DNA from 3 places in the Clostridium sp. CTA-17 genome. Region 3 is predicted to be linked to each of the others. Evidence: riboswitches for the same ligand, from Rfam matches in the RefSeq annotation. Region 3 holds a riboswitch; each other region holds the start of a gene.
What was found. Region 3 has a riboswitch for thiamine pyrophosphate ahead of thiD (bifunctional hydroxymethylpyrimidine kinase/phosphomethylpyrimidine kinase). Riboswitches for the same ligand answer to the same signal wherever they lie in the genome.
Positions count from the first base shown of each region.

Region 1 (11,371 bases), 350 kb from region 3:
AGTTTTAATTTATAATTAAGGACTATACAAAATCATACTATTTAGAAAATAAGTATGATTTTGTATAGTCTTTTTAAAAGTATAGTTAAGCAAATATTAATTAAATTTACTATATATACTTATTATATTAACAAAATTATTTTTATGGTGTATAATATGTTGATGTGTAGTGTTTTAGTAAAATAATATATTTAAAGAAATAGGTGAAATATATGAACAAGAGAAAATTAACTGCAATTATACTTAGTATATCAATGATTTTTGCAGTTTCAATAAATAGCAATAATATTGTACAAGCTAAGACTACAGAAGAAGCTCAACAAGAAATTGATAATAATAAGAATAAAATAAATGATCTTAAAGATAAACAGAGTGATATAAATTCTGAAAAGAGTAAATCTCAAAGTAAATTAGATGAAATACAAAAAGAAGTAGCTGATAAAAATCAAAAGTTACTTAGTTCACAAAAAAAAGTTGATGAATATAAGGGGAATATTGATTCCTTAAAGGAAAGTATAGATAAACTTCAAGGACAGATCAATGATATTCAAAGTAATATAGACAAGAAGAAAAAGGAAGAACAAGTAAAAGAAGAAATACTTTCAGGTAGAATAAGAAGCGCTTATAAATCTAATTTAAGTAATCAGTTTTTATACATAATGCTTGAATCAAAGAATGTAGGGGACTTTATAAGTAATGTATCAAGCATAAAATATGTGGTGGACACAGACAATAAATTAATTGATGATATAAAGAAAGTTCAAGATGAGTTAAAAAGTGAGGAATCTCAATTAAAAAGCCAAGAAGAAGAATTATCAAGCAAAAAAACTAAGTTAGAAAATGAGAAGAAAGAATATGATACTTTAGTAAGTAAGTATCAATCTCAACTAAATGAATTAAATTCTTTAGAAGAGCAAAAACAAGCTGAGATAAATAGTTTAAGTGAAAAAGAAAGAGCAGTATTAGATGAAATTAATAGTTACGAAGAAGATAATGCTAATCTTAAAGACTATATAAATAATTTAATTAATGAGAAAAAAAGTGTTAAGTTAAATAGTGATAATAATAGTAAAAGTAGTACAAACAATACAAGTAATAATGAATCAAGTTCATCTAGCAATGAAGGAAGTTCAGAGCCAAAGTCTAATTCTTCAAGTGGATTTATGAGACCAGCTCCAGGTGGAGTTACAGATCCATTTGGACCTAGAGTACATCCTGTTACAGGGAAAAGAAGTGTTCACACAGGGGCAGATTTAGGGGCAGCTTATGGGACACCTATTCTTGCATCAAAGTCAGGTACTGTTGTCGAAGCAGGATGGAATACGGCTTATGGTAATATGGTTATAATAGATCATGGAGATGGTACAAGTACTTTATATGGACATTCATCTAGACTTGCTGTACAAGCTGGTCAACATGTATCACAAGGACAAGTAATTGCCTATGTAGGATCAACAGGATATAGTACAGGACCTCATCTTCATTTCGGTATAATGATAAATGGTCAATGGGTAAATCCTATGAACTATATAAGTTAATTTAAAGGGAGTGTATTAAAATTATATTTACAAAGAAAACTATGATAGAATTTCTTTGAAGTTAAATTTTAATATGCTCCTTTTTACTTCATATAATTTAAATAAAAATTTAGTTTGGAGATGATTAGGTGAAAGCTTTAATTTGGGTAGGAATAATATTAGTTGCTGTAGGCTTATTATTTGAGTCAATGTATAAGATAAAAATGGTATTTAAGAATTTTTCTAAAGATAATAATGGGAAAGTGGGAAAGGATTTCAATTTTGACTTTAAAAATCAGTTTAATAATATATCAGTAGAAAAGAGAGAAGAATTTATAAAATCTTTATCACAAGATAATAAGGGTTTATTTAAAGAATACTTAGCTTGTAACAAAGAAGATGAGAATTTATTAAGAGAAAAATTAGATGAAAAACATGTTTTTAATATGTTTAACAGATGGGCAAGACAAAATAATATAGAACCAATAAATATAAGTAACTATAGAAATTTATAAAATGTTTTTATAAATATATAAAAAGATCCAAGGAAGAAAGCTTTCCTTGGACTATTTTTATTTTATAAAAAGATTTAATTCTCTTTTGCTAAATGCTTATTTATATAAATTTTCTTTAAGAATACAGATACTATTATAAATAATATTAATAGACTTACAGATAGATATATACTTGTCTTGTTAAAACTAATCCATTGAGCTCCTAGATTTACAAAAACTAATATACCGGGAATAGTTCCTATTAAAGTACCTAAAGCAAAGTCTTTATATGAGATTTTAGTAAGACCAGATCCATAGCTTATTAAATCAAAAGGAAAAAGAGGAATTAATCTTAAAAGTAGAATCATTAAAAATCCATTATCTTTCAACAATTCTTGTATGTTTTTAAGTTTATCATTTTCAAACTTTTCTACAAAGGATTGACCAAGCATTCTAGAAATAAAGAAAGATATACTTCCTCCTATTAAAGCACCAATACTTGTATATAAAAATCCTCCTCCTAGTCCAAATATACTTCCACCTAAGATTGCTAGTACTGAATCAGGGAAAAAAGTTAATGGAACTAAGGCAAAGGCTATTATATAAATTAGTGGAGCAAAATAGCCAGAACTTAAAATTAAGTTTTTTAAGCTATATAAATTTAATATATTATTCTTAGCAAGGAAAAATATAATACAAACTAAGACTAATATTATTATAGAAATTAAAAATTTATAAAATTTCGTCATTATTAAACCATCCTTTATATTTATTCAGCACTTTTTATTGTAAAATAAAAATATAGAATTGTAAATTTAAATAAAAATATAGTTTTAGTGAGGGGGGATAGGATGATAAATGGAGATTTTATTATGAGTTTTATTGTTGTAACTTGTATTATATACCTTATATATGTATGTTACGGTAAGTACTTAGAAAAAAAGCAAATATATCTTAAAACTTTAACTATATTTTTGATAATAGAAGTCTTAAGAAGGATTTTTATTTATGGAAAAGTCAATAATCGTTTAATAAGTGGACTTTCTTTTATTCAATTAATATTTTTAGTAATTTCAGTAGGAACGTATGGACTTATATATTTTAAGAATAATTTAAGCTAATAAATTTTATGGTGAGGATAAATTCTAGTAATGTATAGTAATAGAGTTTATTCTTATTTTTTATTGGAAAATATAGTTTCATTTGATATATAATAAGATTTGGACTAAAATTAAGTTTCTTATTATTTAAAAAATGTAACTATTTTGAAATGATAAATTCAAAATTTTAAAAGATAATTATTTAAGTGAACAAATGGAATAATTCTAAAATATATAAATTTAACATAGGAGGAAAGAATGAGTAAGGATATTTTTTCTAAAAAAAGAAACTCCAATAAAAATAATTTTTTAAAAATATTTTTAGGAGTTTTAGCAATTATAATATTATTATGGGGTGGAATAAAAGTTGTTACAATGATAGGTAGCAATTCAATTAATAAGGTTTCAAGCAATGAAGGACAAGCTAATCAGGATAAGGTGTTAAAACCTAATCCAGATGATGTTATGCCAGGAATGAATATTACATATGAAGCAGATAAATATGCAGTTGATGCTAAAGAGGTACAAGCAATGGCTAATGATACATATAAAGGTGAGGGTAAGTATGTATTTTTAACTTTTGATGATGGTCCATCTAATTCCACAGAAAAGATATTAAATACATTAAAAGAGAAAGATGTACATGCAACATTTTTCGTTTTAGGAAGTAGTATAGAAAAAGATTCTAAAAGACAAGAGTATTTAAAAGAAGAATTAAAAAGTGGGAACGCAATTGCAAATCACAGTTATAGTCATGACTTTAAAAAATTATACCCAGGAAATAAGCTGAATATTGATTCTTTCATGAATGAGCTTAATAAGACTAATGATATAATGAAGAGCATTTTGGGAGAAGAATTTGATTGTAAGGTATTAAGAATGCCAGGAGGTTATGGAACAAGAAAATATTATAAGGATCCTTCTCTTAAAGAGTTCGATAATATATTACAAGAAAATGGAATAATAAATGTTGATTGGAATGCCTTAGATGGTGATGCAGAGGGAAAACCATATTCTACAGAGGAAATGCTTAATTATGTGAAAAAGACATCAAAGGGAAAAAATCATGTAGTTATTCTTATGCATGATGCAGCAGGAAAAGAAAAAACTGTAGAAATATTACCACAAATAATAGATTACTACAAAAATGAAGGATATGAGTTTAAAGTTATAAAAAATACTTCTAAAGAAGAAAACAATAGTAATCAAACTGAAAACAATACAGGAAAAACAAGTAAATAGTAAAAATAAGAAAACATCATTAGAAAATACTAATGATGTTTTCTTATTTTTTACTTAAATTAAATTTCCATTTCCAAAAAGATTCATTAGTTAATTCATATATGCGTTTCTTTTCTTTATTTGTAAAATCTCTACTAGAAAAAATATCTTTAATTTCCTTTTCAAGTAATTCTAAATAAATTTTTTTATCTTTTAGATCATCATAAATTTCTTTTGAAAAGTCTTCTTCTAAATTTTTTTCCTTTTTTGAATTTCTAAGCCAACTACATTGCTCTTTAAAATGAATTTCAGAGATCATTTTATTGCTTTTTGCTTGAACTTCTTTTATATTATCAATATTCATGAGAACTCCTTTCTAAAAGAGAGATTATATTATATATTCTTCCATTTTATAGAAAATCCTTTGAAAAATATAAATTTTTCTTCCTTGAAAAAATTTAACATATAATTATATAATAGAATTTAAAAAGAAGGTGAGTAAAATATGAATAGTCTTAATATAGAGAAACAATCAATGTGGAAATGTATAACTAAGAATAAATTAATTTGTAATGAAAGTGATACTTTAGCTGTAATATTACCTGGACTTGGGTACACCCTGGATAAAGCACTTTTAGATTATTCTAAACAACTTATTTTAGATTTAAAATTTGATTATTTAGGAATAGAATATGGATTTCAAGTTAGTAGAGAACCTTTTAATAGACATGATGAAAATGATATTAGGGAATTATTCCTTGAAAGTTTAGATGTTATTTTTAGTGCCTTAGAACTTAGAAGAGGAAAATATAAGAGAATTATTCTTATAGGTAAAAGTCTAGGTACAGTATTGCAAAGTAAAATACATAAAGAAATTAAAGAAAATTGTGATATTGATATTAAAAATATTTATTTAACTCCTATCAATGAAACCTTTAAAGAGAAATTAGATAAAGAAGGATTAATAATAACTGGCACTAAGGATACTTTAATATCTTCAGAGAATTTGGAGAAAATAAAATATGAAGGATTAAGAGTATTAGAAATAGATGATGCTGGACATTCATTATGTATAAAAGGAAATGTATTAAAGAGTATTAAAGCTTTAGAAATAATAATTGAAAATATAAAAGATTATCTTGAAAGAATGTAAATATAAAGCATTAAAATAATAATAAATAAAAAATGGAGTGATCATTTTGAAATATACAAAGAAAGAAAAAGAGGAATTACAAAAAATCTTAACTGAGGAAGAATATTATGTTACTCAAGAAAATGGAACTGAAAGACCTTTTACAAATGAATATTGGGATTTTAATGAAGAAGGAATATATGTAGATGTTACAACAGGAGAGCCTTTATTTACTTCAAAGGATAAATTTCACTCTTCTTGTGGATGGCCTGCCTTTTCAAAACCAATAGATAGAAGCATAATAAAAGAAAAGATAGATAAAAGTCATGGAATGATTAGAACAGAAGTTAGAAGTAGATTAGGAGATTCACATCTAGGTCATGTATTTTGTGATGGACCAGAGGATTTAGGTGGATTAAGATATTGCATAAATTCTGCTTCTTTAAAATTCATTCCAAAGGAAGAATTAAAGAAAAATGGATATGAAGAATATTTAGAGCTTTTTAAATAGAGTTATGTATTTTAAAAAAGAGCATATAAAAAAGGAAATAGAAAAGTAGGTGTTTTAATGGGATTCTTATTAAATAATGATGGAGAAAATGATTTTCTTTTAGCTGATACTTATTCAAAGGATGATATTTTTTGGATAACTTTAAGAGGATTAATATCTAAAGGTAAAATTGATGAGGCAGAGGATATGCTTTTTAAAGAAGCAGAGAAAAATCCTTCTATTGAAATATATGAAATAGGAGAAAAAATGTATAACTTGCTAGCTAATAAAAGTGAAGAAGAACTAAAAAAATGTAATTTCTCCAAAGAGGAAATTGATTTAGGTTTAGAAGATTTAAAGAGGTTAATAGAGAAATAGAGCTTATAGTGTATTACATACAACAATAAATTAAAACAAGGGGAGATAGTTATGAGAAGTTTAAATAAAGAAGTTTTTCTTCAAAAATATCCTCACGTAGAAGAACACATAGAAAAAAATAAAATTAAATTTGAAGATTTAGAGAGAATATATAATGATTTTGTAAAGTTTGAGGGGTCTTATTATAATCAAGCTGATTTTATAGCAAATATACTTCGTTCTAATGAAAATGTTCATTCTGTTAAATCAAGGATAAAAAATCCAGATAGATTAATAGAAAAAATAATACGAAAAACAGAAGATAGAAAAGAAAAATATGGTGAGGATTTTTACTTTAACGAGTATAACTATAAAAATGAAATAACTGATTTAATAGGAATAAGAGTTTTACATATATTTAAGGATCAATGGAAGGATATACATGATTTCATAATAAAGACTTGGAATGTAATTGAAATAACAGCAAATATAAGAGATGGAGATGATAGAAGTATATTTGATAATCTGGGTATTGAAGTTATATCAAGACAATCAGGATATAGATCAGTTCATTATTTAGTTGAACTAAATTTTACCCAAGATAGTACAACAATAGCTGAGATACAAGTAAGGACTATTTTTGAGGAAGGATATGGAGAAATTGATCATAGACTAAGATATTCCCATCAAGAGATACCAGAGATATTAAAATCTAATCTTTTGCTTTTTAACAGAATTGTAGGAAGTGCAGATGAAATGGCTTCTTTAATAAATATGCTAAATAATAATTTAGATGATAAAGACAACTATTATGAAACTAAGCTAAAAGAAAAAGATGAAGAAATAAGAAAATTAAAGGAACAAATTGAGCAGTTAAAATAGCTAAAATGGGTTATATCAAAATAATTGGTGAATAAAACTTACAAATATTGAGTAAGACACTATTTATAGGTTTTATACTTTTATTTTGATATAGCCCTTAATTTTTAGAAAATATAATGTTAACAAAATATTAACTAAATATGAATAAAAATAAAATAAATACTGGGTTTTAATGAATTTTGGGAGAATTTAAGAAAATTCAAACTTTGATTTTAGAAGTTTTAGATAGTAAACTGAACATAATTCACTGTGAGTTTTATTAATAGTATTTAAAAAAATAATATTAATAAAAGTCACACTTAGAATAAGTAAAAACTTAAGAAAGGGTGACAATAATGAAGAAAAAATCAGTTGGAATTACCATGGCTGTCTTTTTACTAGGAATATTCATGGGAGCTATTGATTCTGGCATAGTTTCACCAGCAAGAGATATAATAGCTGAGGGATTAAAAGTTTCACAGAATGCTAGTGTTTGGGTTGTAACAATATATACCTTAGCATATGCTGTATCAATGCCTCTTATGGGAAAACTTTCTGATAAGTATGGTAGAAAAAAAGTTTACATGGTTTCAATAACTCTATTTGGACTAGGTTCCTTACTATGTGGAATATCAGACTATGTAAATAGTTATACATTTTTATTATTTTCAAGGGCTATAGAAGCAATAGGTGGCGGAGGTATAATGCCAATAGCTACAGCGTACATAGGAACATCATTCCCAGTGGAAAAAAGAGGTTCAGCTTTAGGAATGATTGGAGGAATATATGGAATAGCAACAGTTGTAGGACCAAGCTTAGGTTCTGGAATACTTTCTATCTTTGGAGATAAAAACTGGGGCTTTTTATTCTTAGTAAATGTTCCAATCAGTATAATAATATTACTTATGGCAACTAAATTAGAAGAAAATACTTCTGCACAAGGAATTAAGAAGTTAGATATTCTTGGTTCAGGTGTATTAACCATATTAATCTTATCATTAATGTATGGAGCTACAAACTTAAGATTCTATGATTTCACTAATTCAATAAAATCACTAGATGTTTGGCCATATCTTTTAATATTTATAATATCAATTCCAGTATTAGTTTGGGTAGAAAGAAAAGCCGAAGATCCAGTAATAAACTTATCTTACTTTACTAATAAGGAAATAGCTATAACTTTAATATTAAGCTTTGTTGTAGGGTGTGGATTAATGGCAACAGTATTTATTCCTCAATTTAGTGAAAATATATTAAGAACTCCAATGGGGAGTGGTGGATATATAGTTACAATATTTGCAATATTTGTAGGTATAGCAGCACCTTTAGGTGGAAAATTTATTGATAAAATAGGGGTTAAAAAAGTATTATTAATAGGTATGTGTTTAGTTATAATAGGTAACCTTTATCAAGGATATGTAACAACTAAACACCCAGGTATGGTTAATTTAGTAATAGGACTAGCTATTATGGGATTTGGGTTAGGCTTCTCTATGGGAACACCAATAAACTATTTAATGCTTAGCTTAGTACCGGATAATGAGGCTACAGTTGGACAATCAGCAGTATCATTAGTTAAATCTATAGGTATTGCAGTTTCACCCAATATTCTTATTAACTTTATATCAGATGCTGGTAGAAGAGTACCAGAAGCATTACAAAAAGTTATGCCACATGTGGATGGAATGTCTAATATAATGTCAAACAGTGGTGGAGCTTCAAGCTTTGCTAATTCAATGGGAAATGCTAGTGTTACGAATATATTTAGTCTTATAAAAGGAATGGTACAATCACAATTTGCAACTTTAGGAGACAAGTTTGCTAATAATCCTCATATGAACATTGACATGATTGAAAAATCATATATGCAAAGTTTAGATGGAGCTAAAAATGCAATAGAAACTGCATTCCAACAAACAATGAATACTGGATATACTAAATTGTTTTTAACATGTGCTATTATAGCTTTAATAGGATTAATATTAACAGCTATGTTAAATAATAATTTAATAACAATGAAAAATAGAAGATTAGAAAATAAGGAAAAAACTAATTGATAAAAAATGTTTTTTGAGTTATGATAAATAAAAATAAATAATTTTAAGATATTGCTAGGGGTGCTGTAAAAGGCTGAGAGGGATTTTTAATCCTAACTCTAATAACCTGATTTGGTTAATACCAACGTAGGGAAGTATATTTTAAGTTGTGATTTTTCATATTAGAAAATATTATTATGATTAATTAGAGAATATATTTTTAAAGGTTTAGCAATATTGCTAAACCTTTTTTGTTGGTATAAAAGCGATAGTTATTGGGAAAGAGGTGAAAAGATGATTGTTAATGGTAAGAAGTTAGAAAAGGGTGAACTTAATACAGTTTATGATTTACTAGAAAGTTTAAATGTAAATAGTAACAGGGTTGTTGTAGAACTAAACAAAGAGATAGTTAATTCCTGTAATTATAATGAAATATTACTTAATCATGAAGATGTAATTGAGATTATTGCCTTTGTTGGTGGAGGATGATTAAGAATGATTTAAGAAGTCTAAACAATAAAAGGTCATTGAAAATAAAAGAGAAAAAAGATAAGAGGAGCCTTTATGAATATAAAGATTAATGAAAAGTGGAGAGAGGTAAAAGAAAATTGCACAGTGTATTCTTTAAAAAATGAAGAATTTCCTGATTCTCATGTTATAGTTTTAAATGGATTTCCACTTGTAGAAGATAAGGAGCTTAATGATGGAGATAGGGTTGTCTTTATAAAAAAGGGAATTATGCCTAATAAAGAGGAGTTAGAAGAACTAATGGTATCTAGGCATACACCAGGTATTCATGAAAAACTAAAAAGAATTAAGGTTTTAATAGCTGGATGTGGAGGCCTTGGATCTAATATTGCTATTTCCTTAGGAAGAATAGGGGTTGGAAGTATAAGTTTAGTAGACTTTGATATAGTAGAACCTTCTAATTTAAATAGGCAACAGTATTATATTGAGGATATTGGAGAATTTAAAGTAACTGCTTTAAAAAGAAACTTAATTAGAATAAATCCTTTTATAAAAATAGAAGCTTTAAATCTTAAGCTTTCTGAAGATAATATGGGTATTTTACAAGGAGCTGACATAATAATAGAAGCTTTTGATAATCCAGATTACAAAGCCTTATTAGCTAATTATGTTTTAAGTAATATGAAGGACAAATTTTTGATTTCCTCTTCAGGAATGGCTGGCTTTTATGATTCAAATTTAATAAAAACAAAGCAAATAACAGATAAGTTTTATATTTGTGGAGATTTAGTAAATGAAGCTAGGGAAGGCTGTGGATTAATGGCTCCTAGAGTGGCTATATGTGCAAATCACATGGCTAATTTAGTTATAGATATAGCTGTTAATAAAATAGAATTTCAAAAATAAATAATAGTAAAAATAGAGTGAATTTTAATTGCTTTTTAGACAGAGTTTATATATAAAAAATAAAATACTAGTCTAAAATATGAAGAAATAAGAAGAGTAGTGAGTAGAAAAGGGGAGTTTTTTATGGACAAGTTAATAATAGGTGGAGTAGAAATAAAAAATAGACTTTTTGTTGGAAGTGGTAAATATCCTTCAAATGAAATAATAAAGGATGTTTTAGAGGGAAGTGGCTCTCAAGTTATAACTTTAGCTTTAAGAAGGGTAGATTTAGATAATAAGGAAGAGGATATTCTTCAAAATATACCTAAGGATGTAATACTACTTCCTAATACTTCTGGGGCAACTAATGCAGAGGAGGCTATTAGAATAGCAAGGATAGCAAGAGCTATGGGATGTGGAAACTGGATAAAGATAGAAGTTATATCAGATTCTAAGTATTTGCTTCCAGATAATGAAGAAACCATAAAGGCAACTAAGGTATTAGCTGATGAAGGCTTTATTGTCCTTCCTTATATGTGTCCAGATCTTTATGCAGGAAGAAGATTAATAGAAGCTGGAGCGGCAGCTGTAATGCCACTTGGTGCACCTATAGGAAGCAATAGAGGGTTAAAGACTAAAGAATTGATTCAAATAATGATAGATGAATTAGATATTCCTATTATAGTTGATGCAGGTATAGGAAAGCCATCACAGGCTATGGAAGCCATGGAAATGGGAGCGGCAGCTTGTTTAGTTAATACTGCCATAGCATCCTCAGAAGATCCTATAAATATGGCTAGAGCTTTTAAA
Region 1 covers NZ_BAAABF010000002.1:14,923-26,293, forward strand. The annotation lists gene ACYUCG_RS04385 (GLTP domain-containing protein) at 1-8, shown strand, start outside; gene ACYUCG_RS04390 (murein hydrolase activator EnvC family protein) at 213-1,538, shown strand; gene ACYUCG_RS04395 (hypothetical protein) at 1,667-2,032, shown strand; gene ACYUCG_RS04400 (TVP38/TMEM64 family protein) at 2,107-2,760, opposite strand; gene ACYUCG_RS04405 (hypothetical protein) at 2,863-3,132, shown strand; gene ACYUCG_RS04410 (polysaccharide deacetylase family protein) at 3,370-4,353, shown strand; gene ACYUCG_RS04415 (hypothetical protein) at 4,397-4,696, opposite strand; gene ACYUCG_RS04420 (alpha/beta hydrolase) at 4,838-5,485, shown strand; gene msrB (peptide-methionine (R)-S-oxide reductase MsrB) at 5,532-5,975, shown strand; gene ACYUCG_RS04430 (DUF6483 family protein) at 6,033-6,332, shown strand; gene ACYUCG_RS04435 (RelA/SpoT domain-containing protein) at 6,384-7,193, shown strand; gene ACYUCG_RS04440 (MFS transporter) at 7,529-9,229, shown strand; TPP riboswitch at 9,276-9,379, shown strand; gene thiS (sulfur carrier protein ThiS) at 9,503-9,697, shown strand; gene thiF (sulfur carrier protein ThiS adenylyltransferase ThiF) at 9,773-10,582, shown strand; gene ACYUCG_RS04455 (thiazole synthase) at 10,706-11,371, shown strand, end outside.
Region 1: another riboswitch for thiamine pyrophosphate. It lies ahead of thiS (sulfur carrier protein ThiS); the one in region 3 lies ahead of thiD (bifunctional hydroxymethylpyrimidine kinase/phosphomethylpyrimidine kinase).

Region 2 (11,371 bases), on a different contig from region 3:
TACTATATAGTTAAAATCATCAACAATCTTTTTATCACCAAAGCTTTTATTTAGGTGTTCTATCTCTATTATTTTCTTTCCTAATCTCGTTCCCATAACAGAGATTTCTATATTTTCATTTTCAATAAATCCTTCTTGATTTACTAATTCATCAAATCTTTGAAGTCTAGCTTTTTGCTTAGTAGTTCTAGCCTTTGCACCTCTTCTTACCCAAGCTAGTTCTTTTCTCATAAGATTTTGTCTTTTTTCCTCACTGGCTTTTTCTATGGCTATTCTCTCCATCTTCTTTTCTAAGAAAACAGAATAATTTCCATCATAGCTAAATAATCTACCTCTATCTAATTCTAATATTCTATTTGTTACTCTATCTAGGAAGTATCTATCATGAGTAATCATTAAAAGAGCGCCTTTTCTACTATTTAAGTATTCTTCTAACCAACTTATAGTTTCATTATCTAAATGGTTAGTAGGCTCATCTAATATTAATAATTCACAAGGAGTTATTAAGGCAGCTGCAAGCATTATTCTCTTCTTTTGTCCTCCAGAAAGATTTCCTACTTTTTCTTCAAAATTAGTTATTCCAAGCTTAGTTAAAACATTCTTTGCTTCACTTTCCATATCCCAAAGATTTAAAGCATCTATTTTTCCTTGAAGCTTTATTAATCTTTCAGAATCACTATCTTTAACTTCACCCTTATCTATTTTTTCAAGTAACTCTTCGTATTCTCTTAATATTCTCATTTCCTCTGAGTTACCCTTAAAAACTTGCTCTAAAACAGTAGCATTATCATCATAATCTGGTGTTTGAGCAAGATACTCTATTCTTACTCTATTTCCCTTTGTTACTGTTCCTTCGTCTGGTTCTTCAACTCCAGCAACTATTTTTAAGAAAGAAGATTTTCCAGTTCCGTTAACTCCTATAAGACCAATCTTCTCTCCTTCATTTATTCCTAAAGATACATTATTAGCTAAAATTTTTTCTGAATAGCTCTTACTTATATTTTCAAGAGTTATTAAATTCATCGATTATCCATCCTTTTCAAAACAAATCTTATTTTCATTATAATATAAACTCAAGTTTCTTCCAAAACTAAAATAAGAGCTGCATCAAATAATCTAATTTAATTATGATGCAACTCCTTATTAAAATTTTCTATATATTATTTATAGGCTTCATTCTTTTAGCTAACATTTTTATTGGCATTATTGTTATCACTATAGCTGTTAATAAACTTTCAACTCCTGCACTACTTGTATTATAAATTATTGAATAAATCCATAAATTCATTCCTGGAGGAGCATATTGACCAAAGAAAATCACTCCTGATATTATGCTTACAAAAGTACTTATACTACCAGCCATAAGTGAGCCAAAGAATATTTTATATTTCTTATCTATTTCAAATGATCCCGCTAGTCCTAAAGCCATATTTGACAGTATGTAATCAAGTAAAAATTGTACTGGGTGTACTATAAAAGCTCCGTTTAATATTTTCAAAAGCCCAAATATCAATCCTCCTGTAACTCCAACAGTTCTTCCATATACTAATGATAAAAGCATTATTGGAAGCATAGAAAAGAAAGTTATTCCACCACCTTGAGGATATCTAACTAAAGGTATCATATAAAGCACATAAGAAATAGCTACACTTAGTCCAATCATGATAATTTCTCTTGTTGTAATTTTATGTTTTCTTAAATCTAATATGTATAAACCTAATATTAAAATTCCAATTAAAGCTACTAAATAAACACTCATTATTTTTCACCTTCATCATACGCCATATTCCAAAAATCAAGTTCGTACAAACTAGCTCTTTTAAATATATCTATTAATCTTTTTTGTTTTTCTTCAGATAAGTTTGAACATTTTTTATCTACGTAAGCTAACCACTCATCTGTAAACTTATCAAATCCATCAGAAGCATACTCATCAATCCAAGGTTTAAAGAAATTCCCCTGTAATTTGTTAGAGTATTTTTTTGAAATATATTTTCCTATATAGCTATAACTCCATGTACATGGTAAAGTTGCAATAGCAATCTCATCTAAATCTCCGGTTAACGCTATTGCTTGCATATAGCTTGTATAACTTATAGTAGTACTCTTATATTCTCTTTTCTCTGCTTCTAATTCTGATATACCAAATCCTTTTAAATATTCTATATGTACCGCTGTTTCATCCTCCATAGTTCCCTTTGTTGAATTATAAAAGAATTTCATTTCTTCCATAGTTTTAGCTTTAACTACTCCAGCACAAAAAACTTTAGCATATTCTTTTAAATAAAGGTAATCCTGAACTAAATACTCTCTAAATTTATTCTTATCTAGAGTTCCTTCTCCAATTTCCTTTATAAATGGGTGATCTAAATACTTTTCCCATATAGGCATTGCTTCTTTTAATAATTTTTCTGTAAATCTCATATTCTATATCTCCTTTAATCTTATGATTAAACCTAATAGCCCAAATAAGAATTACCTCAAAGTTTTATAAAATCTAACTAAAAACTTCATACACTTTTTAGTTTATAATCATAGTTGGTTATAACATTTCTAATAAAAAATAAAAGCTACATCCATGTAGGATGTAGCTTAATTTATAAAAAGTTATAATAATCTAAACATATAAAATACTATTATAAAACTTTCTACAGGCTTTCCTACGCTGGTATTACCCAGATCAGGTTTTAAGGGTTAATAACGAAATGTTATCTCTCAGCCAAAGGCACCCCTAGCTATAAAGTCTATATTAATTATATATATTTTCCCTAATAAATTCTAGGTTATTTTTTACTTGAGTAAAATTCATATTTTTAATTTGCTCATGTCCACTTCTATAATCAAAAGGATAATAAAGTTTACACGAAATGTTGTATAGTATAAGTGAAAACAAATCTAAATAAATAAAGGAAAAACTTTCAATATAATTATACAACAAAATTGTTTAGTTATATTTGATAAAATCATCAAATTTCAAACCGAAATAAAATTAGAGCTGATTTTATCTCAATTAGATTTAAATGATATTATATTTAATCTTCAAAAAAATATAACTCTCGTGGTCAGAAAGGATATAGCGTTAGAAGTATGATTTCATCGTTAATTTCTATGCAAGTTAATAAAATAAAAACATTTAAAAGTTTTTTATTCAATTATCTTACCATCTTTAATTATAATTTTTTTGCTACAAAATGAAGCAATATTTTCATCATGGGTTACCAATATTATGGTTTTTCCTTCACTATTTAGTTTTACTAATAGTTCCATTAATTCAATTCCTGTTTTTTGATCTAATGCACCAGTTGGCTCATCAGCTAGTATTATTTCTGCACCACTAACTAATGCCCTTGCTATAGCCACCCTTTGTTGTTGTCCTCCAGATAACTCTGTTACTTTCTTATTTATATGATTTATAATATTTAATTCTTTTAAAGTACTTTCAATTAAAATTTGCTTTTCACGCTTTTTCATTCTTCTAAATATTAGTGGTAATTCTACATTATCATAAACACTATAATTCTTCATTAAAGCAAAATGCTGAAAAACAAAACTAAGGTGCTTATTTCGTATATTGCTTAATTCCTCATCTTTTAAATTAGAAATATCAACTCCATTTAAATAGTAACTTCCATCACTAGGTTTGTCCATAGTTCCAATTATATTAAGCAATGTAGATTTTCCTGAACCTGATGGTCCCATTATAGCTATAAATTCACCTTTATTAATAGTTAAATTTATATTCTCTAAAGCTGTTGTTCTATTTTCTTTGCCATACTTTTTAGAAATATTTATAAGCCTTATAATTTCCATTACTCAATTCCTCCAATCAATTCCTTTGGTGTTAATCTTTTTAAAAATATCAATGGAAGTATAGATGTTAATAAGGTAATAACAATTATGATATTTGTGCTTATTATAAATACAGTTATCATAGATTTAATATTATCAAATATAAAAATACTTATTGCTAATACAATTACTAAACTTATTAAATTTATTAATAATATTTCTCCTATTATTAAACTGTTAATATATTTCTTACTAGCTCCAGCCATTACTTGTATTCCAATTTCTCTAACTCTACTTTTTATAGAAGAAATCATAACACTACTCATACCAATAATAGAAGAAATAAATAAAAATCCTATTATAAACATCAAAAATTCTCTAACAGATTTTCCATTTTTATTAAAATAGTCGACTTCTTGTTGAATACTCTTAGTTATAGTTTTTTCTCCAACTATTTTTTTATATAAATCTTCTATCTGCTTATTGGTAGATGAACTATTTATATTAGAATCTAATTTATAAAATATACTTTGAAGTCTTCCACCTGATACATCTAAATTATCTTTATCAGTTCCGGTATAAGGCACTAAAAATTCATTATCTAAATTAACAAATTCAGATTGAGTGTATGTTCCTTCATTAAACCACTCTGTACCTTTTTTCATAATTCCTTTTACTATATACTTTTTTTTAGTAATTTCATCTGTTAATATAGTTCCAACATTTATTACATTAGAAAATTTATTTCCTATAAGTATTGGTGTAATTTCATTAACTGATTCAAAATCATTTTCAATTAAATTTTTTCCTTCTGAAACCTCTATGTTCATTAATTTAAACATATACCAATCTAAATTTATTATATCAGAGGCTTCAAGAGCATTTTGAGAATATGTACCTAATGTTATTTCATCCCTTATTTTTAAATAGTCATCATCATTTATTAATTCTTCATATGCAACATTAGTATAATCATATGAACCAATACCGTCTACTCCCTTTAGATTGCTTACTTCTTTTTCAAATTCATTTATTCTTTTGCACTGTTCCCCACTATCCAATTTTACATTTACAATTAAATGATAACTTCTTTCAGTATCAATTTTATTTTTTATTTTATTTTCTAAATAACTAACACTATTTAGCGAAATTATTAAATTAAATAATAATAATAAAGAAACTGTTAATTGAAATATCATTAGTATTACAACAATCTTTTTTTTTAACATAGACTTTAAAATTAACTTCATTTTATCCATATTATTAAACTATCATAAAATTTAATTATAACTCTACTTCTAATAAATTTATAATAGTATTACTCACCTCACTTTAAGTTTATAAAGTTTCTATAATTTAAGCGCTTCTATAGGTTGTACTTTAATAGATTTAATTATTGGAATTATTGCAGTTATAACTCCACTAAAAATAGAAATAGCTATAGCTACAATAAAATTATTAATAGTTAAACTTAAAGGAATTTTTATTAAGTTCTCTAATAATAAACTTAATATTAACTGTACTATTAATGCAATTATTGTTGTAATTAACGTAAGCTCAATAAACTCTGTAATTATTAACTTACTTATATTTTTATTACTTATACCAAAAGATTTTCTTATGGCTATTTCCTTTCTTTTATCATTAACCCAGTAAAAGGATAAATTGATCATATTAATTATTGAAATAAGATAAATTAAAAGTGATGAAAATAAAATTGGATTAGATTTTAAATCTAACCTAACGTTATTTTTTAAAGAACTATTATCTCCATAACTAACATTTATATTATCAAGTTCAAATTTACTTTTTAATTTCTGTACTATATCAGTAGGATACATCTCAAAGTTATCTATGTAAATTTCTTTTGGCGAATAATCTTCATCAGAAATAACCTTTTGAGGCAATGAATTAATAGGCATTACTATTTTATCTTCAAAGTTATTTCCGATAATTCCAATAACCTCATATTCTTCATCATCAATATTTAAATATCCTTCTTTTATTAAATCTTCATAATTTTCACTTACTAAAACAACTTTATCTCCGTTTAAAATATTTTCTTTTGAAAAATATCTTCCACTTTTCAAAGGATATTTCCACTCATTATTAAATTGCTCGGCTGTAATTGAATTTATAAGTTCACTACTTCCCTCAATATAACAACTTAAATTTTTAAAAGAAATTCTATTTTCTAATTTTAAATCTTTATTAATTTCATAAAATGATTTAAATATGTCTGAATTCCTACCACTAACATTCAGTATAATTGTATTTTTACTAAAACCCTCACTACTTTGTAGTATCATATTCTTTTCTTGTTCAATGCTACTAATACCTATAGAAATGAGCAATATGGAAATCAAAAATCCTATCAATAAAAAAATAGATGTTATTTTATGTGCTTTTAGTTGCTTAAATGATATATATATTAAATTTTTCATATAGAACTCCTTATAACATAAGAGTTACTAAAACATAAGTTTAGTAACTCTTTTTAATTTAAACTAAGGGGCTTGAGAAATTATTTCTTTATCATACTCAATATCAGTATTAGCCCAATTTACTATGTAATTATATGAGTTAAATGTTTTACAACTCCAAACTTCACCATGTACTGAAGCATATCTTTGCCCTTTATCATACCCCATATTATACATATCATTATACCATAATCTTACCCAAACCCCCTTTTCAGGATCAAATTTTGAAGTCCTATCGATTCTTGCATCAGCAACATTATTAGTTGTATAATTATGAACAGTTGTTAGTTTTGCTGTTGCTTGAAATGATCCTGAATATAAACTAGCTGTATTAGTTTTAGCATACGCTAAAGAACTAATCATACTAACTCCTAAAATAGAACCTAATAAAACTTTTTTAATTTTTTTATTCATAAATTCCCCCCCAATTCTAAATATAACCTGTTAAATTAAACGAACACTGCTCTTCTCAAACTTTGAGAATATAATGAATTTGAAAAGAACTAGTTTTTAAGATATTTTTCATAATAACTCAACAAGTTCCATATATTTCATAATTTTATTGTATTTATCTCATAAATATTTTCAATACATTTTGCATAACTGGTCATGTTTTAATACATAACTGGTCATGTTTTCATAAAAACCTAATCAATATTATTTATTTGTATTCAAATCATATTTAATTTTAAATTTATATTGTATATAGTTTTATTTATTATAAATAATTCTACTTTTCCAATAAATATATAAAGACTATTATTATCATTCTATCTATAGAAATAATATATAATAGTCTCTAAATAAATTTTAAAATCTCATATAAAAATTATTCCAATAATCTCTACTTTGCATCATCATTTCTCTAAGCTCTTCATCATTGCCATACTCATCATACCACTTTTCTAAAATTTCATAAGCAACACCATGATATAATAAACTTCCTATAACAAAAGGTTTAGCTGGTACATCACTTAGAGACATTATGGTTACACCTGTTCCTATGGTTCCATATATAATAGCTCTCTCTGGAGTAACAAAAGATTTCGCTTTCTTTTTAAAGTCAGTATCTCTTATGTATTTCTTTAATCTTTTAGGTGTAGGAATAACTATAGCTTTTATCATTTTTTTCAATCCTTAAAATTACTCTTATTAGAAATATATATTAAATATTATCTTATTATTCTAAAGTACTAATTTATTTTTCTTAAATGCATTTTAAACCTATTGGAAAGCCTAGAATATGTTATAATCTTATAAGAATTATTTTGGAAGGAGCTATTTAAATGGCGAGTAAGTTTTATTTACACAAAGGTAAAAACAAAAAAGCTGAACAAGGCAGACCTTGGATATATATTGATGAAATAAACGAATATGATGGAGATTATGAAAACGGAGATATAGTTGAAGTTTACAATCATAAAGGTTATTTCTTAGGAAAAGGCTATATAAATGACAGAAGTAAAATAACTATAAGAATAATGACTAAAGATATAGATGAAGAAATAGATGAAGATTTCTTCAAGAGAAGATTTAAAACTGCATGGGAATATAGAAAGAAAGTTATAGATACTTCTTCATGTAGATTCATCTTTGGAGAGGCTGATTTCCTTCCTGGTCTAACAGTTGATAAATTTGAAGATTATTATGTAATTCAAATATCAACTCTTGGAATGGATAAATATAGAGATCTAATAGTTAAAATTCTAGTTGAAGAATACGGTGCTAAAGGTGTCTATGAAAGAAGTGATATAAAAACTAGGGAAATAGAAGGTTTAGAGCAAAGAAAAGGCTTCTTAACTGAACCATTTGATACAGATATACAAATAGTTGAAAATGGAGTTAAATACATAGTTGACTTAGAAAATGGTCAAAAAACTGGTTTCTTCTTAGATCAAAAAGAAAACAGGGCTGCAATGCATAGAATATGTAAAGATATGGATGTTTTAGATTGCTTTACTCATACTGGCTCTTTTGCTTTAAATGCTGGTATAGCAGGGGCTAAATCAGTTTTAGGAATAGATGTATCTCAACATGCTGTAGACTGTGCTACTAGAAATGCTGAGCTTAATAACCTTCAAGATAGGGTTAAATTTGAAAAGCATAATGCTTTTGATGTATTAGGAGATTGGTCAAGAGAAGGAAAACAATTTGATGTTGTTATTTTAGATCCACCAGCTTTCACAAAATCAAGAAATACTGTTAAGCAAGCAATAAGAGGATATAAAGAAATAAATCTTAGAGGAATAAAAATGGTTAAAGAAGGTGGTTACTTCGCTACATGCTCTTGTTCACATTATATGGATGAAGAACAATTAAAGAAAACTGTAGCCGAAGCTGCTCATGATGCTAGAAGAACTTTAAGACAAATAGAAGTTAGAACTCAAAGTGCAGACCATCCTATACTTTGGAACTCTGATGAATCATATTATTTAAAATTCTTCATATTCCAAGTATTCTAGAATTTTTTTAATTTAATGCATATTAAAAAATATATTGGTTAATATAATAGTGTAGCAAAAAAGATATAAAGTTAATATCTTAAATTGTAAATAAAGGGGTGCCTTACAAAATCGGCATACACTCTAAAATTTGTATTTAAGGGTTAATCATTAATTTAAATATTAAATATATTATTACTATGAGGTGCTTTACATAAATGGCATACACTCGTTAAATGGTCATAATCAATTTAAATATTTAAATATCTATTTTAAGCTACTCACTAGTTAGGACTGTTTATTCTATCCTAATTAATGTACATATAATATTAGATGTATTAAAAGAGAAAGGTATCTGAAAACTCAGATACCTTTCTTAATTTATTTATGAAACTGTTTTTGCAGAAACTATACTAACACCTGTTCCTAAAACGTCTTCTATAATTACATCTCCAACTTTAATTGGAAGTTTAACAGAAGCCTTGTTAATTTCCTTCATTACATCAAATATCATTCCCTTTGGAATAGGTTCCTCTGTTTTAACTGGTATAACCATATTATCACAACCATCTATTTTAACAGTTGAGGTTACTATTCTAGTTGGATTTTTAACCTCGTTTAATCCATAAATTTCTCCTCTTTTACATGTGTTTCCTGTAACCTTTTCTAACTCTGTATCTACTGTTAAATGACATCCTCTAGGACATACTATGCATATTAATTCTTTTACCATTATTATTCACCATCCTCTAATGAAATTGTTATTGCTCCTTTAGCATTTTTTAGCTTATCTTTAAGAATTGTAATTCTCTCCATTTCTGCAGGAACAACATGAGGTTTCTTAAAGCTTTGAATAACATTTCCTTCTTCATCTCTAACTACTATTTGTTTATTTTTAAATACATTTCTAACTCTCATAAATACATTTAAATTTCCATCTAAAGATTCAATTTCAAATTTTTGAGGAACTGTATAACTTATATTTTCTCCATTTTTTATTTCAGTGAAATGATTTAATCTCTTTTTACCTTTAATATATTTAGCAGCATTTTTTCCTGCATTCTTAGCCTCCTCAGTTACAAAGTCAACTAAGTCATGAACATGGACAACATTACCACAGGCAAATATACCTTCTCTATTTGTTTCCATACTTTCAGAAACTACAAGTCCATTAGTTCTAAGGTCTAATTCAACTCCTGCATTTTTTGAAAGCTCATTTTCTGGTATTAATCCAACTGATAATAATAATGTATCAGCATCAAATTCTATTTCAGTACCTTTTATAGGTTGTCTATTTTCATCAACCTTAGCTATAATAACCTTTTCTAATCTTCCATCACCCTTAACATCAATAACTGTATGAGATAAGTATAGTGGAATTCCATAATCCTCTAAACATTGAACAATATTTCTAGTTAATCCATTTGAATAAGGCATAAGCTCAACAACAGCCTCTACCTTAGCTCCTTCAAGAGTCATTCTTCTAGCCATTATAAGCCCAATGTCTCCTGAGCCTAAGATAACTACTTTTTTACCTACCATGTAGCCTTCCATGTTGATAAATCTTTGAGCAGCCCCTGCAGTGAATATTCCTGATGGTCTATCTCCTGGAATACTTATAGCTCCTCTTGTTCTTTCACGACATCCCATAGCAAGTACTATAGATTCTGCTTCTATTGTTAAATATCCTTTTTCAATATTTATAGCATGTATTATTTTTCCTTCTATTTCTAAAACCATTGTATCTAACATAACTTCTATGTTAGTTCCTTCTACCATATCAATAAATCTTCCAGCATATTCAGGTCCTGTAAGTTCTTCTTTAAAGGTATGAAGACCAAATCCGTTATGAATACATTGATTTAAGATTCCACCTAGTTCTTTATCTCTTTCTATAATTAATATTTTTTCTACTCCATTTTCATGAGCTTCATAAGCTGCTGCTAATCCTGCTGGGCCTCCACCTACAACTACTAAATCATATTTCATAACTAAATCCTCCTACTTTGTTTTTCCACTTATTATATATGAACCATTTTTATCTAAAAGCACTTCTTCTATATTCATACCAGTTTCACGAGATATTATTTCTTGAACTCTAGGTCCACAGAAACCACCTTGACATCTTCCACAACCAGGACGACATCTTCTCTTAACTCCATCAATAGTTCTAGCTCCTAAAGTTCTATTTATACTATCAACAATTTCTCCTTCAGTTATATTTTCACATCTACAAATTATTCTTCCATATCTACTATCTTTTTTAATTAAATTTGCTTTTTCTTCTGGAGAAAGTTCTATAAAGTGTACTTGTTCTCTTTTTTCATTGAAATTATCTTTTTTCTCTAAAGCTAGTCCACTTTCACCAAGCATTTTAACTACATCCACTGCAATAGCTGGTGCTGAACTTAAACCTGGTGATTTTATTCCTGCTACATCAAAGAATCCTTTAACATCTTTAGCTTCTCCGATTATGAAGTCAGGCTTATCGGCTATAGCACGAAGTCCTGCAAAGTTTCTAATATTTTCTCTAAAATTAACTTTGTTAGTTGTTTTTAAGGAAACTTCTCTAACCTTAGCTAATCCATCATACTCTGTAGAAACTGAATCTTTATCACAAGTATCAATAGCATCTGGACCAACTAATAAGTTTCCATG
Region 2 covers NZ_BAAABF010000007.1:102,358-113,728, forward strand. The annotation lists gene ACYUCG_RS11730 (ABC-F family ATP-binding cassette domain-containing protein) at 1-1,023, opposite strand, end outside; gene thiT (energy-coupled thiamine transporter ThiT) at 1,154-1,759, opposite strand; gene tenA (thiaminase II) at 1,759-2,424, opposite strand; TPP riboswitch at 2,641-2,743, opposite strand; gene ACYUCG_RS11745 (ABC transporter ATP-binding protein) at 3,145-3,810, opposite strand; gene ACYUCG_RS11750 (FtsX-like permease family protein) at 3,810-5,018, opposite strand; gene ACYUCG_RS11755 (ABC transporter permease) at 5,139-6,233, opposite strand; gene ACYUCG_RS11760 (hypothetical protein) at 6,297-6,686, opposite strand; gene ACYUCG_RS11765 (hypothetical protein) at 7,083-7,397, opposite strand; gene ACYUCG_RS11770 (class I SAM-dependent rRNA methyltransferase) at 7,559-8,734, shown strand; gene ACYUCG_RS11775 (DUF1667 domain-containing protein) at 9,099-9,446, opposite strand; gene ACYUCG_RS11780 (NAD(P)/FAD-dependent oxidoreductase) at 9,449-10,702, opposite strand; gene ACYUCG_RS11785 (FAD-dependent oxidoreductase) at 10,715-11,371, opposite strand, start outside.
Region 2: another riboswitch for thiamine pyrophosphate. It lies ahead of tenA (thiaminase II); the one in region 3 lies ahead of thiD (bifunctional hydroxymethylpyrimidine kinase/phosphomethylpyrimidine kinase).

Region 3 (11,371 bases):
ATCTTCTAAAAACTTCTCTAGCATGAGCATATTCATTCTTAGCAGTTTCATCAAAGATATCTGCTATCCAATGTTGTTCTTCCTCTCTTGCCTCTTCAGCAAACAAATTATATTTTGTTCTAGCACGACATTCTCCTGCAAAGGTCTTGTAAAGATTTTTTTCAGTCTGAGATCCTTTTAAACTTTTCATATTAACTCCATATTTTATATTATTTATATTATATAATATGAAAGTTTTTTCCTATTCATCACACATAAATAATATATCTGAACCATCTTTTCCTTTACTGCTTAAAGTTACTTTTCTTCCCCATAAAATATTTATATACTTTAAAGTTTTCTTCGCATAGTTAGCCTCTAATTCTCTTCCATCAAAAACATGTTCTAAATTTAATGTCATATCTTTTTTATTTAACTCTCTAACCCTAATGTGTGGAATAGAACTTACGCCACATTCTTCAGCAATAAGATTCCTAATACTCTTCCACCCTAAATCATCAGAAACTTCCTCTACCACATAATCAAAACCCTTTTTAACATACTGGAATAAATTGAGTTCCTCACAAAGCTCCCTAGTTAAATACTTTCTTATAAAAGAAGTATCTCTTTCTAATGCTCTTACTTCAAAAATCTTTTCTCTGCCATACCTTTTTTCTATATCCTGAAAAATTCTAAAACCTATATAGTAGGGATTAAGTCCATAAGGAATAGGAGCCACAACATCATTATGTCTTTTTAAAAATTCTAAATGAAGTCCCTGTGGTAAATTTAGCTTTTTTAAAATATTATAATGCCAATAACTTGCCCATCCTTCATTCATTATCTTAGTTTCTATTTGTGGTAAAAAGTATAAGCTCTCTCTTCTAACTATTTTCAATATATTTTTTTCCCACTCTTCCAAATTACTATAATCTATTATAAACTGAATGATATCATCATCTGGATTAAGTGGAATTTTACTTATATCAGGAGGAAGTATTTCTTCCATAGAGTCTAAAATACCCCTATTTTCTTTTTTCTTATTAAATATCTCTAATACTCTTTTTCTCTGCTCATCTTGAGATTCTCTCTTTTCACCTATAACTCTTGGTATTTGATATCTTATTGAATGAGCAGCATCTAATATTCTCTCCACCTGACTATACCCTATACTTGGATCATTTATATATCCTCTTATAGTGTCTGCATCTAGCTTAAACATTTCTAAAGCATTATTTGCATCTGTTCCTTCTTTAAACAACCTATTATTTTTAAAGAAATCATTATGACCATATACATGAGCCATAGTTAATATTTGAAGCAATAAAGTGTTATCCTTCATTAAATAAGCTAGGCAAGGATTAGAATTTATAACCATCTCATATGGTAATCCTGTCATATTTAATGAATATAAGGTTTTATTCTTTTCATAAGCCTTACCATAACTCCAATGTGGATATTTAGAAGGCATTCCTACATATGCTTCATAACTTAGCATCTCATTATAGCCTATAATTTCATATTCCTGCGGATAATAATCTAGTCCTTCACTTTTTGCTATTTCTTCTATCTTATTGTTCCATCCTTCTAAATCTTTTAAATTATAATCCATATTTAAAGCCCCTTATCTTAAAACTCTCATTCCTTATTCTCTTCCTGTAGTTCTTCAGATAGCATATATTTTATAGCATTCCATAAATCCTTCTTTTCCTTTACAGTTACAGAAACAAAATTTTTCTTACTTATTTCCTTTTTAAATCTGTAGAACATTGTAGTAGAATAAGTTGAAGGTAAAAGCTCTATATATCCAAACATATTACTTAAATCTGAAATTTCATTTACGGCCTGCATAGCTTTTTCATTGTCTTCACTCCAATTATCTCCATCTGAAGCATAGAAAGGATATATATTCCAAACACCTGGATTATACTTTTCTTTTATTAAATCTATGGCAGCATTTATTCCTGAAGATATATAAGTTCCTCCAGATTCGCCTTTGTGGAAAAACTCATATTCATTAACATTCTTAGCCGTGGTAGTATGAGATATGAATTCAAAAGCTATATTATTATATTTTCTTCTTATAAATCTAGATAAAACAAAGAAAAAGGATCTAGCTAAATATTTTTTAGTATTATCCATAGAACCAGAAACGTCCATTATAAAAATCATTACAGCATTACTTTCCTTTTTAGGTTGTTTTTTTACTTTATAATATCTTAAATCATCTTCTCTAAAGGGAAATCTACCTATTTCTGCTTCTTCCCCTATTTCACGCAATGCTCTTTTTTTTCCTTGTTTTCTGGCTATTTTAGACATAACAGTTTTTTTCTTTGCAAGTCTTGGTCTTATACCATATTTTTGATATCCCCTTTTTCTAGCTGCACTTTCAACTATTATTTCAGAGTACTTCTTTCTATCTAAGTTAGGTAAATCAAGATCCTCAACTATATAATCCATAATTTCCTCTAAGGTTATTTCAGTTTCATATATATCTTTTCCTTCTTGATTTCCTGCTTTATTATTACCAATAGCTTTTCTCTTATCACTAGCTATTCTATCTCCTCGTTTTTCCTCTCCATTACCTGTTGTCACGCCTTTATTATTTGCCCCATAAATAAATTGATATTCTTTTATTCCCCTAATAGGAATTTTATATTTTTTATTTTTAGTTTCTCCAATTATGCTTTCCTCTGAAAGTATATCCCCTAAATTTTCTTTAATAGATTTTTCTACTAACTGCCTGTGACGTCTTCTATCCTCTATAGATCTATCATGTTCCACATGGTTCTCTGCCTGATCTCTAAATATGGCCATATTTTAATCCTTCCATAGGTTATTAGCCGCATATTTTAAAATTACATCACAACAGTGTGGACAATAACCGTTTTTCTCCATTTGATTTACCATTGAATTATACTTCTTATCTTGGTCTTTATCTCTTACTCTAGATTTAGTTATTATTCTTGATAAGTCCTTAACTGAAGCTGTTAATTTCTTTTCAATGGCTTCTTTTAGTGGTTCATAAGATCTATAGTCCATTTTTCCGCCACTTCTAACTATATAGAACATATATGATGTTACATCAGCTCTAAAGCCCTTAGCAGAAGATTCTGATATTCCTATTTGTTCCTCTATGCTTCTCATAAATTCTTCATCTGGCTCTAGTTCTTCGCTAGTTGCAGAATCTTTAAGTTTTGTTTTATTTACATAAGCCTCTGCATTATCTATATAATTATTAAATAAACTTTCTGCTTGCTCTTGGAAAGAGTGAATAAATGCCTTTGTAATTTCTTTTTCAAGAATCTTATTATATTCTTTTCTTATAGTATCTTGAATATATCCTAAATACTTCTTCTTATCATCTTGAGATATATCCATATCCTTAACAGATTTTATTATACTTTCCATAACACTTAATGGGTTTATACATTTATGCTCTGCATTTGATAGCGCATTATCTATTGCTTTTATAATAAATCTTGTTGAAATTCCCTTCATACCTTCCATAGGTCCAGCTTCTTCTTTTAACTCTAAAACATCAATTCTCTTAGTCGTTCCCTTTTCAACAATTTCCTCTCCATTATAAAGTTTAAGCTTAGTAATTGGATCAACCTTCATAGAAGGAAGTAATCTTGTTAATATTGCAAACATTGAAGCAATTTCTATAGTATGAGGTGCTATATGAGCATCAAAGTTAGATTTCTTTAATATTTTTTCATAAATTTTAATTTCTTCACTAAGTTCTAAACAATACGGAACCTCAATCTTTACAATTCTATCTAAAATTGCTTCATTAGTATGATCAGATTTAAATTTATTCCACTCAGCTTCATTAGAGTGAGCTATTATAAGTCCATCAAAATAAATCATTGACCCCTTACCTGGTGAAGGAATAGATTTTTCTTGAGTTGCAGTTATTATAGTGTGTAAGTATTCCACATCATTTTTAAATACCTCAATAAATTCAACTAATCCTCTATTACCAACATTAAATGCACCGTTTAATGAGAATATTCTTGGATCATCCTCTGGATACATATCCATTTTAGAAATATCAATAGATCCTGTTAAAATTGAAGTATCTTGATTATTAGGATCTACTGGTGGTACAACTCCAATTCCTTTTCTAGAACGAATTGAGAAATTCTTTGTTGAAACTGGAAACTTTTCATATTCTCCACCAAATTCATTTAATAATCTATACTTACAAACTGGACATAAATCTCCCTCGATTTTAACGCCTAACATATCTTCAAATTCTTTTCTTAAATGCTTAGGTATTAAATGTAAAGGTTCCTCATGCATTGGACATCCATCTAAAACATATACTGGTGGCGCAGTTTCTAAGGCTTTTTTTATAGCTTCTACCAAAGAAGATTTACCTGCTCCAACAGGACCAACTAAGTATAGTACTTGTCTTGCTTCCTCTCCCTTCATTGATGCTGAATGAAAATAGTTCATTAATTTCATAACAACTGTATCAATTCCATAAAAATCTTCCTTGAAGAAGTTATATTTCTTAATCTTTTCATTACCATATATTTTTTTAATTTTTGCATTTTCCTCAGGTCTTAATATCTCAAAACCTTTATCCATAATTAGATCATAAATCCTTTTATGAGAAAGTTTAGCAACGTCAGGATTATCTTTTACAATTTCTAAATAATCAATAAATGTTCCCTTAAACTTCTGCTTATTATGTTTTTCCCTATCACTTTTTATAAACTCTTTAAAATCCATTGTAATCCCTCCTTTACCCTAAATATATTCACAATACATTATATTCTATGACAAAAACTATATATAATAAAAAAAGAAATTAGTTAAACTAATTTCTTTTTCCATACTTTTCATAATCCCTTAAAGTAGTAAGAATAAAAGGACCATACTTTATTATTTTCTGCTCTCCAAAACCTCTAATATTTTTTAAATCCTCTTTATTTTTAGGATTTTTATTTATTATCTCCATAATCATTGAATCTGTAAAAACTATGTATGGTTTAACTCCTTCCCTTCTTGATATATCTTTTCTTAAAATACGAAGTTTCTTGAAAAGTTCTAAATCCTTACACATACTTTCTTCATTATTATTAACCTCTAAAAGTACTTTTTCTTCTCCCTTTAATATTCCTATAGACTTTCTATTTAACTTTAGCATAGAATATGTTCCTTCTTTTCTTTCTAAAGCATTAATAGATAAAAGCTCATTTATTATATCTTTTATGTACTTGCTTGTATATTCTTTCATTATTCCAAAGGTTGAAAGCTCATATAGCTTATACTTTTCAATTTTAGGTCCATGAATGCCTCTTAAAATATCTATCAAAACACTTTCTCCAAAGGATTCCTTTGTTCTATATATACATGATAATATCTTTTGTGCCTCTAATGTCATATCTATTAAATCGCTATTTTTTAAGCAGTTAGTACAATTATTGCAATATTTTATAGAGTTTTCCTCTCCAAAATAATCTAAAATATATTTTCTAAGACACTTATCATAATTACAAAACTCTATTATTTTTTCTAGTTTTTTAAGTTCTATAGTTCTTCTAGATATTTCTGTAGTTGAACTTATTAAATAATCCATAACTCTTATATCTTGCTCTGAATAAAGGAGATAACACTTAGCTAAGCTTCCATCTCTTCCTCCACGGCCTATTTCTTGATAATAATTTTCTATACTTTTTGGAAATGTTGAATGTATTATAAACTTAACATCAGGTTTATCAATTCCCATACCAAAAGCATTTGTGGCAATCATAACCTTAAAATTATCATTTAAAAATTCTTCTTGGTAATAATTTTTTTCCTTATCTTTCAAGGATCCATGATATTTCCCTACACTTTTCCCTCTATAAAGCATGTGTTTATAAAGTTCCTCAACTTCATTTTTAGTTGAGCAATAAATTATTCCTGACTCTTCATCATGTTCACTTATAATTTCACTTATACACTCTAATTTATCAACTTCTTTTAATACATTTATCTCCAAATTATCTCTACTAAAGCTCCCCTTATAAATAAAGGGATTATGAAGACCTAAAAGTTCAATAGAATCCTTCATAACTATCTCTGTAGCCGTAGCTGTAAAGGCTGTAATAATTGGTCTTTTCTTTAAATTACAAATAAATGGTTTTATCTTGCTATAACTTTTTCTAAAGTCATGGCCCCACATTGATACGCAGTGGGCTTCATCAACTACAATTTGTGCAATATTAGCTTTTTCTATATTATCTAAAAAATATCTATTTTCTAATCTCTCAGGTGATACATAAAGAAGCTTCAATTCTCCTTTTATGAATTTCCTAATTATATTTTTAACCTCTTCAAAGTCATTTCCTCCACTTATATAAGCAGCATTAATTCCTAAGGAATTTAAATTATCAACTTGATCCTTCATAAGAGATATTAAGGGAGAAATAACAAGTGTTGTTTCTTTAAAAATATAAGCAGGTATTTCATAACATAAAGATTTTCCACCTCCAGTAGGTAATATACAAAATACATCCTTTCCACTTAAAATCTTATCTATTACCTCCTGTTGACCTTTTCTAAACTCCCTATATCCAAAAATATTATTTAATACCTCAAACTCTCTTCTCATATCATTCTCCTAAAATTACTACTTATCTAACTTATATAAAATTAAGACCATACTCAAATAAGCATATCTAAAATTAAATTGTGACTATCTAAAATTAAGATTTAATTAAAATAGTCCTTAAATTATAAATATTATACTATAAAATAAACTCTAAATAAAAAAGAGATTCTATAACTTAAGAACCTCTTTTTGATTATTTCATATTTTAAGTTTAATATTCAAAATTTCTTATTTACTAAGAATATTTAAAAATTCCTTGCTTTTTTCTCTTATATTATCACTATTTAACAAAGCAGATATAACAGCTACCCCATCTAGATTTTCTAAAATATCCTTATTCAAGTTATAAGGAGTTATACCTCCAATTCCATAAAGTGGAATATTAGAAACAAATTTTATCTCTCTTAAAGTTTCTAAGGTCATTAATGTTGCATCATCTTTACTGTTAGTTGAAAATAAAGCTCCAACTCCTAAGTTATCTGCTCCATCTTTCATAGCTTTTAAAGCTTCCTCTTTATTATGAACAGTAACACCTATAATTGCATCCTTTGGCATTATTTCTCTTGCTATAGAAACCTCCATATCATCTTGCCCTATATGAATTCCATGAGCTTTTACTGCTAAGGCTACATCTATTCTATCATTTACTAAAAATAATGCTCCAAACTCATCACAAAGCTTTTTTAAAGCCCCAGCTTCTTTACACATTTCTTTAGTTTCTTTATTCTTTGCCCTATATTGAACAATGGATACCCCTCCAATTAAAGCTTCCTTTGTTTTTTCTAAAAGCTCATTAAAAGGAATCCTATAGTCTGTTACTAAATATAATTTTTTCGCATCTTTATTACTCATAAATAACCTTCTCCCTTTCCTTTATTATTTCATCATTAATAATTGAAAGTTCATCTAAAAGATTATGCTTAAATGTCATTAACCCTTCTTTTTCTCTTAATCTTTCCTCAGCTAATTCTCCACATATTCCCCATGCAGTTACTGCTTTAACCACTTCTTTAAATCTTAAATCTTTATGGTCATAAAAACTTAAAGCTAGTGTTAATAAAGCTCCTAACATACATCCAGTACCTGTAATTTTACTCATTTTATAAGTTCCATTTTTAACACTTGCACTTTCTTCTCCATTAGTTATAAAATCAACCACTCCAGAAACAACTACTATAAGATTTCTTTCTCTTGCATATTCCTTTATCTTATTTTTTGTATTTTCACTTAAAGAATCATTAAAGGAATCTATTCCAATTGAATTTGAAGTTTCACCTATAAGGTTTTTTATTTCAGCTAAATTCCCCTTTATAAGTGAAGGCTCTCCCTCTAGTATTAATTTTTTAGCAAAATCTCTTCTAAGTTTGGATGCTTGTACACCTACTGGATCTAAAACAGAGGGAATTCCTTTTTCCTTTGCTATTTTCATAGAAATCATTGATGACTCCATTTGGTAAGGTTCTAGAGTTCCTATATTGACTAATAATCCATTAGCCATTCCAGTTATCTCTTTTAATTCATCATGATGTGTAGCCATGAGAGGTAAGCCGCCATAATTAATAGTTACTTGTGCTAGATCATTAACTGTAACATAATTAGTTATCATATGTATTAAAGGGTTTTCTCTTTTCAAAACTTCCATTTTTATTCCTCCTAGTAAAATTTATAGAAATGATGTGTTGGTCCAACACCCTTTCCAAGTTCAAACCCATTTTTTATAGCACCTGTAATATATTCTTTTCCACATCTCACAGAATCAACTATATTCATTCCCTTTGATAAATTAGCTGTAATAGCTGATGATAAGGTACATCCTGTTCCATGGGTATGCTTTGTATCTATTCTCTCTTCATCAAAAAGAGTAAAGTTTTCACCATCATATAAAATATCTGTAGCCTCTCCTTCTAAATGTCCACCCTTAATTAAAACATTTTTTGCTCCTAATTTTTTAAGATCACAGGCTGCCTTTTTCATATCTTCTATTGTAAGTATTTCTCTACCTAACAATTCCTCTGCTTCTGGTAAATTTGGAGTCATTAAAGTAGCTATTGGTATTAATTTCTCTATCAAAGTATTTTTTGCATCATCTGATAAAAGCTTAAATCCACTTTTTGAAATCATAACAGGATCTAATACTATTTGAGGTAATTTTTCTACTCTTCCTAAAGCATTACTTATAGCTTCTATTGATTCAATTTTAGATACCATACCTATTTTTATGGCACCTACTTCTATATCATTAAAAATAACCTCTATCTGTTTTTCTATGATTTCAGGAGTAACATCCATTATTCCAAAAACTCCTTGAGTATTCTGAGCTGTTATGGCAGTTATTATACTCATTCCGTAAACTCCATTAGCGGAAAAAGCTTTTATATCAGCCTGTATTCCTGCTCCCCCTGAACTATCTGACCCTGCAATTGTTAATGCATTAAATAATTTACTCATATTTTTCACTCCTTCTAAAAAAGAAAAAGCATATACAGCCCTAAGGCTATATATGCTTTAAAATCAATTTAAATATATGTATCTTGGGCTTCCCTACGCTGGTATTAACCAGATCAGGTTAAAGGGTCAAGAAATTTCATTTCTAATCTCAGCCAGACACTACTGGCCCCCCTAGCTATTTTTTATGCTATTTTCTAATCCAAATGATACCATAGCTCCTTTTCTTTTTCAACATATCTTTTTTTGAATTTTTTTAATTTAAGGATTATAATCTTAAATATATCGTGAACCTTAGGAGGATATTTTATGGTTAGTTTAGTTTTAGAAGGAGGAACTTTTCGTCCTATTTTTAGTGCAGGAGTTATGGATGCTCTTCTTGACAATAATATAATATTTCCTTATTGTATTGGAGTTTCAGCAGGAATAACTAATGGTTTTTCATATTTTTCTAATCAAAAAGGAAGAAATATTGAAATATTAAAAAAATATAGAAATGATAAAAGATATTTAAGCCTTTCTAACTTCTTTAGATGTAGAAGCATCTTTGGTTTAGATTTTGTATTTGATGAATTAGCAAATAAACTCTTCCCTTATGATTTTGATGCACTTTCAAATTATAAGGGAAGAGTTTTAGTAGGTGTTACAAATGCTAACACAGGAAAAACAGAATACTTAGATGGAAAAATTAAAGATGAAAAATATATGGCTTTGAGAGCTACTTGTGCTATCCCTATACTTTTCCCAGCAATAAAAATAAATGGAAGTGAATATTATGATGGTGGACTTTTAGATCCTATTCCAATAAAAAAAGCTATAGCAGATGGGAATGAAAAACATTTAATAATTCTTACTAGACCTAAAAGTTATAGAAAAACTTTAGGAAAAAGTAATAAGTTAGCATCTAAAATAGTTGGACGTAAATATCCTAATTTAAAAAATTCATTTTTATCAAGACATATAAAATATAATGAAACAATAAAATTTTGTGAAGAATTAGAAAGAGATGGGAAGGCAATTATAATAAGGCCAAATGAAGATGAAGCTATTGAAAGCTTTGAAAAAGATGTAACCAAATTAGAAGATGCTTATAATTCAGGATATAACGCCTGTATAAAAAACTTAGAAAAAATTAAAGCTTTATTTTAATCTTAGTTACATTTTAAACATAATCAAAAAAGACTACATGGGAAAACTCTAAATTTCCATGTAGTCTCTTTAGTTAAACAAAAGTAAATTTATCTTTAAAGTTTTTTACAACTTTCTCTTTCTATAAGTTTTACAGGTAAAACTATTTTCTTAGATATTTCTCTTCCTGTCCTCATTCTCTCTAAAAGTGTATCAACTGCAATACTCCCCATATGATCAGTAAAAACTTTTATTGTTGTTAAGGAAGGTGTTAAAAATTTAGCAGTACATATATCGTCAAACCCTAATATACTTATATCCTCTGGTATCCTTAATCCTTCTTCAAATATTGCTTTATAAGCTCCTATGGCCATAGGATCGCTAGCTATAAAAAATGCTGTAGGAAGATCCTTCTCTTTTAATATCCTCTTCATAAGTTCATAACCATGCTCTGGTAAAAATCTTCCCTTTAGAACCCACTCTTCTTTATAGTTTCCCATTTTCTCCATATATTCTTTAAAAGTTTTTTCTCTATAATTTACTTTTCTCGTAGATTCATTTCCATTATGTGGAATTGATTCACCACCTAAATATCCAATATCTTTATGTCCTAAGGATGTTAAATAATCTAAGCAAAGATTTACTCCATATTTGAAATCTACTACTACTGAATCGTGTTTCCACTCCTCTGGAGAAGAATCTACAAAAATTATGTTTTTAGATAACTTTTCCATTAAGCTTATCTCTTCTTCTTCAAATATTCCAATAGCTAATATTCCATCTAAATCTGTATATTCTTTTGTACCTTCATTAATTATTTTTTGAAAATCTATTGGTTTAAATTTAATTTTCTCTTCACTACACTTTTTCTCAACAGCCATTCTTATTGAAAGAAAATATGGATCGTTTAATTCTTGTATTTCTGTATACCAATAAACTATACCTATGGTGTAATTTTTTATTTTATTTTTTCTTTCTTTTACTGGTATATAATTTAACTCTTCAGCTATTTCCATTACTTTTTTTCTTGTTTCTTCAGACACATTAAGTGTTTCATCTAAGTTTAAAACTCTAGATACAGTAGCTATTGAAACTCCAGCACCTTTTGCAATATCTTTAATAGTAGCCACATAATCACTCCTTACTTTTCTTATTTTATATTATATATTTTTTTACTAAAATTTTCTAACCTTTTCTTTATACAATCTA
Region 3 covers NZ_BAAABF010000002.1:368,524-379,894, reverse strand. The annotation lists gene ACYUCG_RS06090 (rubrerythrin family protein) at 1-190, opposite strand, end outside; gene ACYUCG_RS06085 (SpoVR family protein) at 242-1,591, opposite strand; gene yhbH (sporulation protein YhbH) at 1,618-2,796, opposite strand; gene ACYUCG_RS06075 (PrkA family serine protein kinase) at 2,800-4,722, opposite strand; gene recQ (DNA helicase RecQ) at 4,811-6,589, opposite strand; gene thiE (thiamine phosphate synthase) at 6,818-7,441, opposite strand; gene thiM (hydroxyethylthiazole kinase) at 7,434-8,231, opposite strand; gene thiD (bifunctional hydroxymethylpyrimidine kinase/phosphomethylpyrimidine kinase) at 8,243-9,037, opposite strand; TPP riboswitch at 9,111-9,220, opposite strand; gene ACYUCG_RS06050 (patatin-like phospholipase family protein) at 9,344-10,183, shown strand; gene ACYUCG_RS06045 (LacI family DNA-binding transcriptional regulator) at 10,279-11,292, opposite strand.